2 regions of the Pseudomonas sp. MBLB4136 genome follow, and region 2 is predicted to be linked to the other one. Evidence: predicted binding sites of a transcription regulator. Region 2 holds the regulator's gene; the other holds the start of a gene.
The links. Region 2 encodes sigma-54, which starts transcription at its own class of promoters, with help from an activator protein. Its sites were predicted from a motif close to ANTGGCATNNANNTTGCTNT; they were not measured.
Positions count from the first base shown of each region.

Region 1 (4,316 bases), 630 kb from region 2:
CCGCGAATGTCGCTACGCTGCAGATAGTCGCCTACGGTCTGCTCAAGAAAGCTCTGGGTGCTGCCGATAAGCTGCTCAGGCAAGGTTGCCGCGGTTGCTGCCTGGGGGCTGTAGCCAAGCGCGAGCATTGCAGGTAGAACTGCCAGCAGGTGGCGGGTCTTGACCATAGCGTGCCGAAATATCGTCGTTTTTGCGTTCATGCTGAGTAAAAAGCAAGGCTCGTGCCGCCTGCTACGCTGAGCACAATGTTCGCTTCTCAAACCAAAGGAGTTTGGGCATGGCCGGTGTATTGGATTCGGTAAACCAGCGAACTCAACTGGTGGGACAGAATCGTCTGGAACTGCTGTTGTTTCGCCTCAATGGCAGTCAGCTGTATGGGATCAACGTGTTCAAGGTGAAGGAGGTGCTGCAGTGCCCCAAACTCACCATCATGCCCAAGTCCAGCCCGGTGGTTCGCGGGGTGGCCAGCATTCGTGGCGGTACCATCCCGATTCTCGATCTGTCCATGGCGACCGGCAAGGCGCCACTGCGGAGCCTGGACAATAGCTTCGTCATCATCACCGAGTACAACACCAAGGTTCAGGGTTTTCTGGTGCACTCGGTGGAGCGCATCGTCAACATGAACTGGGAGGGTATCCATCCGCCACCCAAGGGCACTGGACGCGACCACTACCTCACCGCGGTGACCCACCTGGATCAGCAGCTGGTCGAGATCATCGACGTGGAGAAGATTCTCGCCGAAGTGGCGCCCACATCAGAGGTCATCTCCGAAGGGGTGCTGGATAATCAGGTGCAGGCCAAGGCGATGACCAAGCGGGTGCTGACCTGCGACGACTCCTCGGTGGCGCGCAAGCAGGTGTCGCGCTGCCTGCAGACCGTCGGGGTCGAGGTGGTGGCGCTCAACGATGGCCGCCAGGCCCTGGACTATCTGAAGGCGATGGTCGAGGAGGGCAAGAATCCGGCAGACGAGTTTCTGATGTTGATCTCCGACATCGAGATGCCGGAAATGGACGGGTATACGCTGACGGCAGAGATTCGTGCGGATCCGCGCATGCAGAAACTGCACATCATCCTGCATACTTCGCTCTCTGGCGTTTTCAACCAGGCCATGGTGAAGAAGGTGGGGGCCGATGACTTTTTGGCCAAGTTCCGTCCGGATGACCTGGCCTCGCGGGTGGTTGAGCGCATCAATTCGGTAGATGGGAGCTGAAAGCGTGGCTTTCGGCGCAACACTATGATCGGCGAGGCCTCGCGAGTGTCTTCAGGTAATTTGGATTTCGAGCAATTCCGGGTCTTCCTGGAAAAAGCCTGCGGCATCGTGCTGGGCAGCAACAAGCAGTACCTGGTTTCCAGTCGGTTGAACAAACTGATGGAGCAGCACGCGATCAAGAGCCTGGGCGAGCTGGTGCAGCGCATGCAGAACCAGCCGCGCAGTGGCCTGCGCGAGCAGGTGGTGGATGCCATGACCACCAATGAAACCCTGTGGTTTCGCGATACCTATCCGTTCGAAGTGCTGAAGAACCGGGTGCTGCCCGAGCTGATCAAGGCCAGCCCCGGGCAGCGCCTGCGGATCTGGTCGGCGGCCTGCTCCTCCGGCCAGGAGCCGTACTCCTTGTCGATGAGCATCGACGAGTTCGAGAAGACCAATATCGGTCAGCTCAAGGCTGGGGTGCAGATCGTCGCCACCGACCTATCTCCGTCGATGTTGGCCAACTGCAAATCCGGCGAGTACGACAGCTTGGCGATGGGGCGTGGATTGTCCCAGGAGCGCCTGCAGCGCTACTTCGACCCCAAGGAGCCGGGGCGCTGGGTGGTCAAGCCGGCGATCAAGAGTCGCGTGGAGTTTCGCCCGCTGAATCTGCTGGACAGTTATGCCAGTCTCGGCAAGTTCGACGTGGTGTTCTGTCGCAACGTGCTGATCTACTTCTCGGCCGAAGTGAAGAAAGACATCCTCACCCGTATCCATGCGATGTTGAAGCCCGGCGGATACCTGTTTCTCGGCGCCTCCGAGGCGCTCAACGGCTTGCCGGAGCGTTACCAGATGGTGCAGTGCAGCCCAGGCATCATCTACAAGGTGAAGTAGGTCGCCAGACCGACAGTACTCGACTCGAGCAGAACGGGAGGCCAGTGGCCTCCCGTTTTCGTTTTCGCCGGCGGCAAGGGGCAGGCCGATTTGCCGCTTGGCTTGCCAGTAGGCGGAAATGCCTTGCCGCCCAGGCCGTTGAAGTTGCCATGTCGATGTTTAAGTCATTGAAAAATAAGCAGTAAGTAAACTGGCACACACCTTGCTGTATGTCTTGCACGGAAAGCAGGCAGGCCTAACGGCAGGGGTTCCCGATCATGAGCATCAGTTTCGACCGCGCACTTGGCATCCATGAACAGGCACTGGGCTTTCGCGGCCAGCGTGCCGAGGTGCTGGCCAATAACATGGCCAACGCCGACACGCCCAACTACAAGGCGCGTGACCTGGACTTCGCCTCGGTACTCGCCGCCCAGAGCGCCAAGATCCAGCGTGGCGCGGTCGGCCTGCAGCGCACCGATAGCCGGCATATCGCCGCCGAGGGTATTGCCGTCGGCCAGGCCGAGTTGGCCTACCGCACGCCGTTCCAGGCGTCGATCGATCAGAACACCGTCGACCTTCAGGTCGAGCAGGCCAGCTACGCGGAGAACGCGGTGAGCTTCCAGGCCAGCTTCACCTTCCTCAACAGCAAGTTCAAAGGGCTGGTCAGCGCCCTGCGCGGCGACTAAAGGAGTCCGATGCCATGTCACTCGCCAGTGTCTTCAATATCGCCGGAACCGGCATGAGCGCCCAGAGCACTCGTCTGAACACCATTTCCAGCAATATCGCCAACGCCGAGACGGTGTCCTCGAGCATCGAGCAGACCTATCGGGCCCGTCATCCGGTGTTCGCCACCATGTTCCAGCAGTCGCTCAATGGCGACCGGGGTTCGCTGTTCGCCGATCAGGATCAGGCCGGCAGCGGGGTGCAGGTGCTGGGTATCGTCGAGGATCAGAGCGAGCTGACGCCGCGCTACGAGCCGACCCACCCGGCCGCCGATGAAAACGGCTATGTGTACTACCCCAATGTCAACGTGGTCGAGGAAATGGCCGACATGATCTCGGCCAGTCGCGCATTCCAGACCAACGTGGAAATGATGAACACCGCCAAGCAAATGATGCAGCGCGTCCTGACCCTGGGTCAGTGAGCCACTAGCGAGGAATAAAGGATGAGCAGTGTCAGTGGTGTCAGTTCCGCACTCGATCAGTATCAGATCAAGCAGGACGTCAGCGAGAAGAAGGAGCTCGGCAAGAACGAGTTCCTCAAGTTGCTGGTGACGCAGTTGAACAACCAGAACCCGCTTGAGCCCCAGAGCAACGGCGAGTTCATCGCCCAGCTGGCGCAGTTCAGTACGGTCGAAGGGGTAGAGAAGCTCAACAGCAGCATGAGCTCGCTGCTGTCCGGCTACCAGTCGTCCCAGGCGCTGCAGGCCTCCTCCCTGGTGGGGCGCAAGGTCATAGTGCCGACCGACCGGGCATTGGTCGATACCAGCCAGAGCTTCAAGGCCAGCCTGGAGTTGCCGACCAGCAGCAGCAACGTCTACGTCAACGTGTATGACAAGTCGGGCGCGGCGGTGAGCCGGATCAATCTGGGCGAGCAGCAGGCCGGCAATGTCAGCTTCATCTGGGACGGCAAGGATGCCAGCGGCAATCTGTTGCCGCCCGGCAATTATCGATTCGAGGCGCAAGCCAGCTACAACGGCGAGAGCAAGGGGCTTTACACCATGCTGCCGGCCAACGTCGACAGCGTCACCCTGGGTGGCAGCGAGTTGACACTCAACCTGGCGGGGCTCGGCAGCGTGCCGCTGTCCCAGGTGCAGGTCATCGGTCAGTAGTTCACAGATTTTTACTGCCGGGGTTCCGGCGAGGAGATTCCCATGTCGTTCAATGTCGGTCTGAGTGCCCTGCGTGCAGCGACCAATGACCTCAATGTCACGGGCAACAACATTGCCAACGCCGGTACGGTTGGCTTCAAGCAGTCGCGTGTCGAGTTCGGCGACCTGTATGCCGCCTCGGTGCAGGGCACGGGCAGCAACCAGCAGGGCGCGGGGGTACAACTCAGCAACGTGGCGCAGCTGTTCAACCAAGGCAACATCAACTACACCCAGAACGCCCTGGACCTGGCGATCAACGGCAACGGATTCTTCCGCACCAGCAACAACGGCGAGGTCAGCTACACCCGGGCCGGCTATTTCGGCGTCGATCGCGAAGGTTTCATGGTGAACAACTTCGGCCATCGTTTGCAGGGTTATGCGGTC
Region 1 covers NZ_CP196713.1:3,109,212-3,113,527, reverse strand. Annotated here, with positions in the region: gene flgA (flagellar basal body P-ring formation chaperone FlgA) at 1-200, opposite strand, end outside; gene ACSX1D_RS14010 (chemotaxis protein CheV) at 278-1,210, shown strand; gene cheR (protein-glutamate O-methyltransferase CheR) at 1,256-2,083, shown strand; gene flgB (flagellar basal body rod protein FlgB) at 2,341-2,748, shown strand; gene flgC (flagellar basal body rod protein FlgC) at 2,763-3,206, shown strand; gene flgD (flagellar hook assembly protein FlgD) at 3,228-3,893, shown strand; gene flgE (flagellar hook protein FlgE) at 3,936-4,316, shown strand, end outside.
Region 1: a site for sigma-54 is predicted at 2,273-2,292, ahead of flgB (flagellar basal body rod protein FlgB). Genes of this name have one in related genera too.

Region 2 (4,316 bases):
GCTGACGATGATCAAGCGCATGGGGAAAAGTCCTAACGGCTGCTTTGAACGTCCACCACGACCTGATACAGGGAGTCGTTGCTTTGCGCCTGGCGCAGGCGTTCGCGCACGTCGCCGCGGTCGAGCATGCTGGCGATCTGGCGCAGCAGTTCCAGGTGCTCGTCGGTCGCGGCCTCGGGCACCAGCAGGACGAACAGCAGGTCGACGGGGGCGCCGTCGATGGCGTCGAAATCCACCGGCGCATCCAGGCGCAGCAGGGCGCTGATCGGCGCATTGCAGCCCGCCAGGCGGCAGTGCGGAATGGCGATGCCGTTGCCGAATCCGGTGGAGCCGAGTTTTTCGCGGGCGATCAGGCTCTCGAAGATGTCCTGCCCGGCCAGGTCGGGCAGCTCGCGCGCCACCAGGTTGGCAATCTGTTCGAGTACGCGTTTCTTACTGCCGCCCGGCACGTTCACCAGGGAACGGCCGGGGGTCAGGATGTTTTCAAGTCGGATCATGGGAGGTGAGCGAGGTCAGCGGGCCATGGCGCCCTGCTGGCGTTCGAGCTGCTTTTCCTTGTGCTTGATGAGTTGTCGGTCGAGTTTGTCGGTGAGCAGGTCGATCGCTGCGTACATGTCGTCATGTTCGGCGTTGGCGACCACTTCGCCGCCGGCTATGTGCAGGGTCGCTTCGATCTTCTGCTTGAGCTTTTCGACCTCCATGGTGACCTGCACATTGGTGATCTTGTCGAAGTGGCGCTCCAATCGATTGAGTTTCTCGTCGATGTAGTCGCGTAGGGCGTCGGTCACATCCAGCTGATGTCCACTGATGTTGACTTGCATACCGCTTTCTCCTTGTTGCCGTGTGTAAGAGACAGGCAGTGCTGCCTGCCGCGGGAACACCTTGGCGTGGAAGACTCGGACCCACCGAACCCGGCATGTCGCTATCCGGCGCGACCGCTCTGGTCGCTGCAGGGAGTATTGCGAGCTGTGCTGCGTTGTGTGTTGACCTGTCTTCCGTTGAGTGCCGCCTTACATCAACCGCTTGCGCTCACTGGAGGGCGCTATACCGAGGGATTCACGGTATTTGGCGACCGTGCGGCGGGCCACTTGAATGCCCTGTGCCTCCAGTAAACCAGCGATCTTGCTGTCACTCAACGGCTTTTTTGCATTTTCCGCGGCCACCAGTTTCTTGATGATCGCGCGGATCGCCGTCGACGAGCACTCGCCGCCCTCGGCGGTGCTGACGTGGCTGGAGAAGAAATACTTCAGCTCGTAGATGCCGCGCGGGGTGTGCATGAATTTCTGCGTGGTGACCCGCGAGATGGTCGATTCATGCATGCCGACCGCTTCGGCAATGTCGTGCAGCACCAGTGGCTTCATCGCCTCGTCGCCGTAGTCGAGGAAGCCGCGTTGGTGCTCGACGATCTGGGTGGCGACCTTCATCAGGGTTTCGTTGCGGCTCTGCAGGCTCTTGATGAACCAGCGCGCCTCCTGCAGCTGATTGCGCATGAAGGTGTTGTCGGCGCTGGAGTCGGCACGTTTGACGAAGCCGGCGTACTGCGGATTGACCCGCAGGCGGGGCATGGCTTCCTGGTTGAGCTCGACCAGCCAGCGTTCGTTGTGCTTGCGCACGATGACGTCCGGCACCACGTACTCCGGCTCGCCGGACTGGATCTGCGAGCCGGGACGCGGATTGAGGCTCTGGATCAGCTCGATGACCTGGCGCAGCTCGTCTTCCTTGAGTTTCATGCGTCGCATCAGCTGGCTGTAGTCGCGGCTGCCGAGCAGGTCGAGGTAGTCGCCGGCCAGGCGTTGGGCTTCGGCCAGCCAGGGTGACTTGGGCGGCAACTGGCGCAGCTGCAGCAGCAAACATTCGCGCAGGTCGCGGGCGGCTATGCCGGCGGGCTCGAACTGCTGGATGCGGTGTAGCACCGCCTCGACCTCGTCGAGCTCGATGTCCAGCTCCGGGTCGAAGGCCTCGACCACTTCCTCCAGGCTCTCTTCCAGGTAGCCCTGTTCGTTGATGCAGTCGATCAGGGTGACGGCGATCAGTCGGTCCTTGTCGGACATCGGCGCCAGATTGAGCTGCCAGAGCAGGTGGCTCTGCAGGCTCTCGCCGCTGGAGGTGCGGGTGGTGAAGTCCCACTCGTCGTCGTCATTGCTCGGCAGGCTGCTGGCGCTGGTCTGATAGACGTCTTCCCAGGCGGTGTCGACCGGCAGCTCGTTGGGGATGCGCTCGTTCCATTCGCCGTCCTCCAGGTTGTCCACCGTCTGCGACGTTTCCTGGTAGCTGGTTTCCTGGTAGGGCTCTTCCTGCTTGCTGGCAGGGGAGGGGTTGTCGGCGCCATCGGCCAGGGGATCGGAGTTGTCGAAGTCGTCGCCGTCTTCCTGGCGCTCGAGCATCGGGTTGGACTCCAAGGCCTCCTGGATCTCCTGTTGCAGATCCAGGGTGGACAGTTGAAGTAGGCGAATGGCCTGTTGCAGCTGCGGGGTCATCGTCAGCTGCTGGCCCATCTTCAGGACTAGCGATGGTTTCATTGCAGACCTTTTATACCGGCGTCTGTGCGCAATCCACTACAGGGCGCCGAAGCGCCGCAAGGAAGCAAATTATATGCCCGCTTCCGAGTGTTTTGCCTAGCATTAGCTGCAGTGCGGTGGAGAAAAGCCGCCGCTAGAGACGGAATTCGTGGCCCAGGTAAACCTCTTTGACCATTTGGTTGGCCAGAATGGCGGCGGCATCGCCTTCGGCGATCAGCTGGCCATCGCTGACGATGTAGGCCGTCTCGCAGATGTCCAGGGTCTCGCGGACGTTGTGATCGGTGATCAGTACGCCGATCCCCTTGGCCTTGAGGTGATGGATGATCTGCTTGATGTCGCCGACCGAGATCGGGTCGACCCCGGCGAAGGGTTCGTCGAGCAGAATGAATTTCGGGGCGGTGGCCAGCGCCCGGGCAATCTCCACGCGCCGCCGTTCGCCGCCGGACAGGCTCATGCCGAGGTTGTCGCGGATGTGGCTGATGTGGAACTCCTGCAGCAGGTTCTCCAGCTCATCCCGGCGTGCCCCGCGATCCAGGTCCTTGCGCGTCTCGAGGACGGCCATGATGTTGTCGGCCACGCTGAGTTTGCGGAAGATCGAGGCCTCCTGGGGCAGGTAGCCGATGCCGGCGCGCGCACGGCCATGCATGGGTTGATGGCTGACGTCGTGGTCGTCGATCAGCACGCGGCCCTGATCGGCACGCACCAGGCCTACGATCATGTAGAAGCAGGTGGTCTTGCCGGCACCGTTGGGGCCGAGCAGGCCGACGATCTGCCCGCTGTCGATGCTCAGGCTGACGTCGCGGACGACCTGGCGACCTTTGTAGCTCTTGGCCAGGTGTTGGGCTTTCAGAGTGGCCATCGCTACTGCGCCTGCTGGTCGGCTGGTTTGTTCTTCGGCTGGATCACCATGTCGATGCGTGGGCGCGGCGTGGACACCTTGGTGCCGGTGGCGCGACCGGCGTTGACGATCTGCCGACGGGTGTCATAGACGATCTTCTCGCCTTCGAAGGTGTTGCCTTCCTGGATCACCTTGGCCTGGTCGATCAGCACGATGCGCTCGCTGGCGGCGAAGTACTGGATGGTCAGGCCGTAGGCCTTGACGACCTGCTTGTCGGCGGCCGGCTTCTGCTCGTAATAGGCGGGCTTGCCGACCGAGGTGAAGATCTCGATGTCGCCCTGGGCATTCTGGGTGATGGTCACCGTGTCGCCGGTGATCTTCAGGGTGCCCTGGGTGATGATGACGTCGCCGCGATAGACGGCCACGCCTTGCCGGTCGTCCAGTTCGGCGCTGTCGGCTTGCACGCGAATGGGCTGATCACGGTCGGATGGCAGCGCCCAGGCGCAGGCGCTTCCGAGCGCGGCGCTCAAACTGAGCAGAAGGGGGAGGGTTTTAACGAACCTCATGCTGGCCTCTTACGTTGGACAGCAGGAGCATCCTGCCGTCATTCAAGTACGCTTTCATTCCTTGTGCCGTGGTCACCCCATTGGCCGCGTCGATTCTAACGGCTTGCTGGGTCTGCGCATATTCCTTCTCCGGGAACAGCGTCAGGCGGCTGGTGGTGAGGATGGTGGGGCGGCCCTTGGCGTCGGTGCGCTCGACGCGCACCTTGTCGATCAGTTCGACTTCCTTGCCTTCGGGCGCCACTTCGCCGCGTGCGCCGCGGATCTTCCACGGGTATTCGCTGCCGCGGTACAGCTGCATGTTCGGCTCGGTCAGAAGCGTGATGTCGCTGGCCTTGACGTGTTCCAGCTTGCTGGCGGTCATCTCGTAGTGCAGCTTGCCGTCGGCCTGGTACT
Region 2 covers NZ_CP196713.1:3,734,774-3,739,089, reverse strand. Annotated here, with positions in the region: gene rapZ (RNase adapter RapZ) at 1-21, opposite strand, end outside; gene ptsN (PTS IIA-like nitrogen regulatory protein PtsN) at 33-497, opposite strand; gene hpf (ribosome hibernation-promoting factor, HPF/YfiA family) at 513-821, opposite strand; gene ACSX1D_RS17020 (RNA polymerase factor sigma-54) at 1,011-2,519, opposite strand; gene lptB (LPS export ABC transporter ATP-binding protein) at 2,653-3,378, opposite strand; gene lptA (lipopolysaccharide transport periplasmic protein LptA) at 3,381-3,923, opposite strand; gene lptC (LPS export ABC transporter periplasmic protein LptC) at 3,910-4,316, opposite strand, start outside.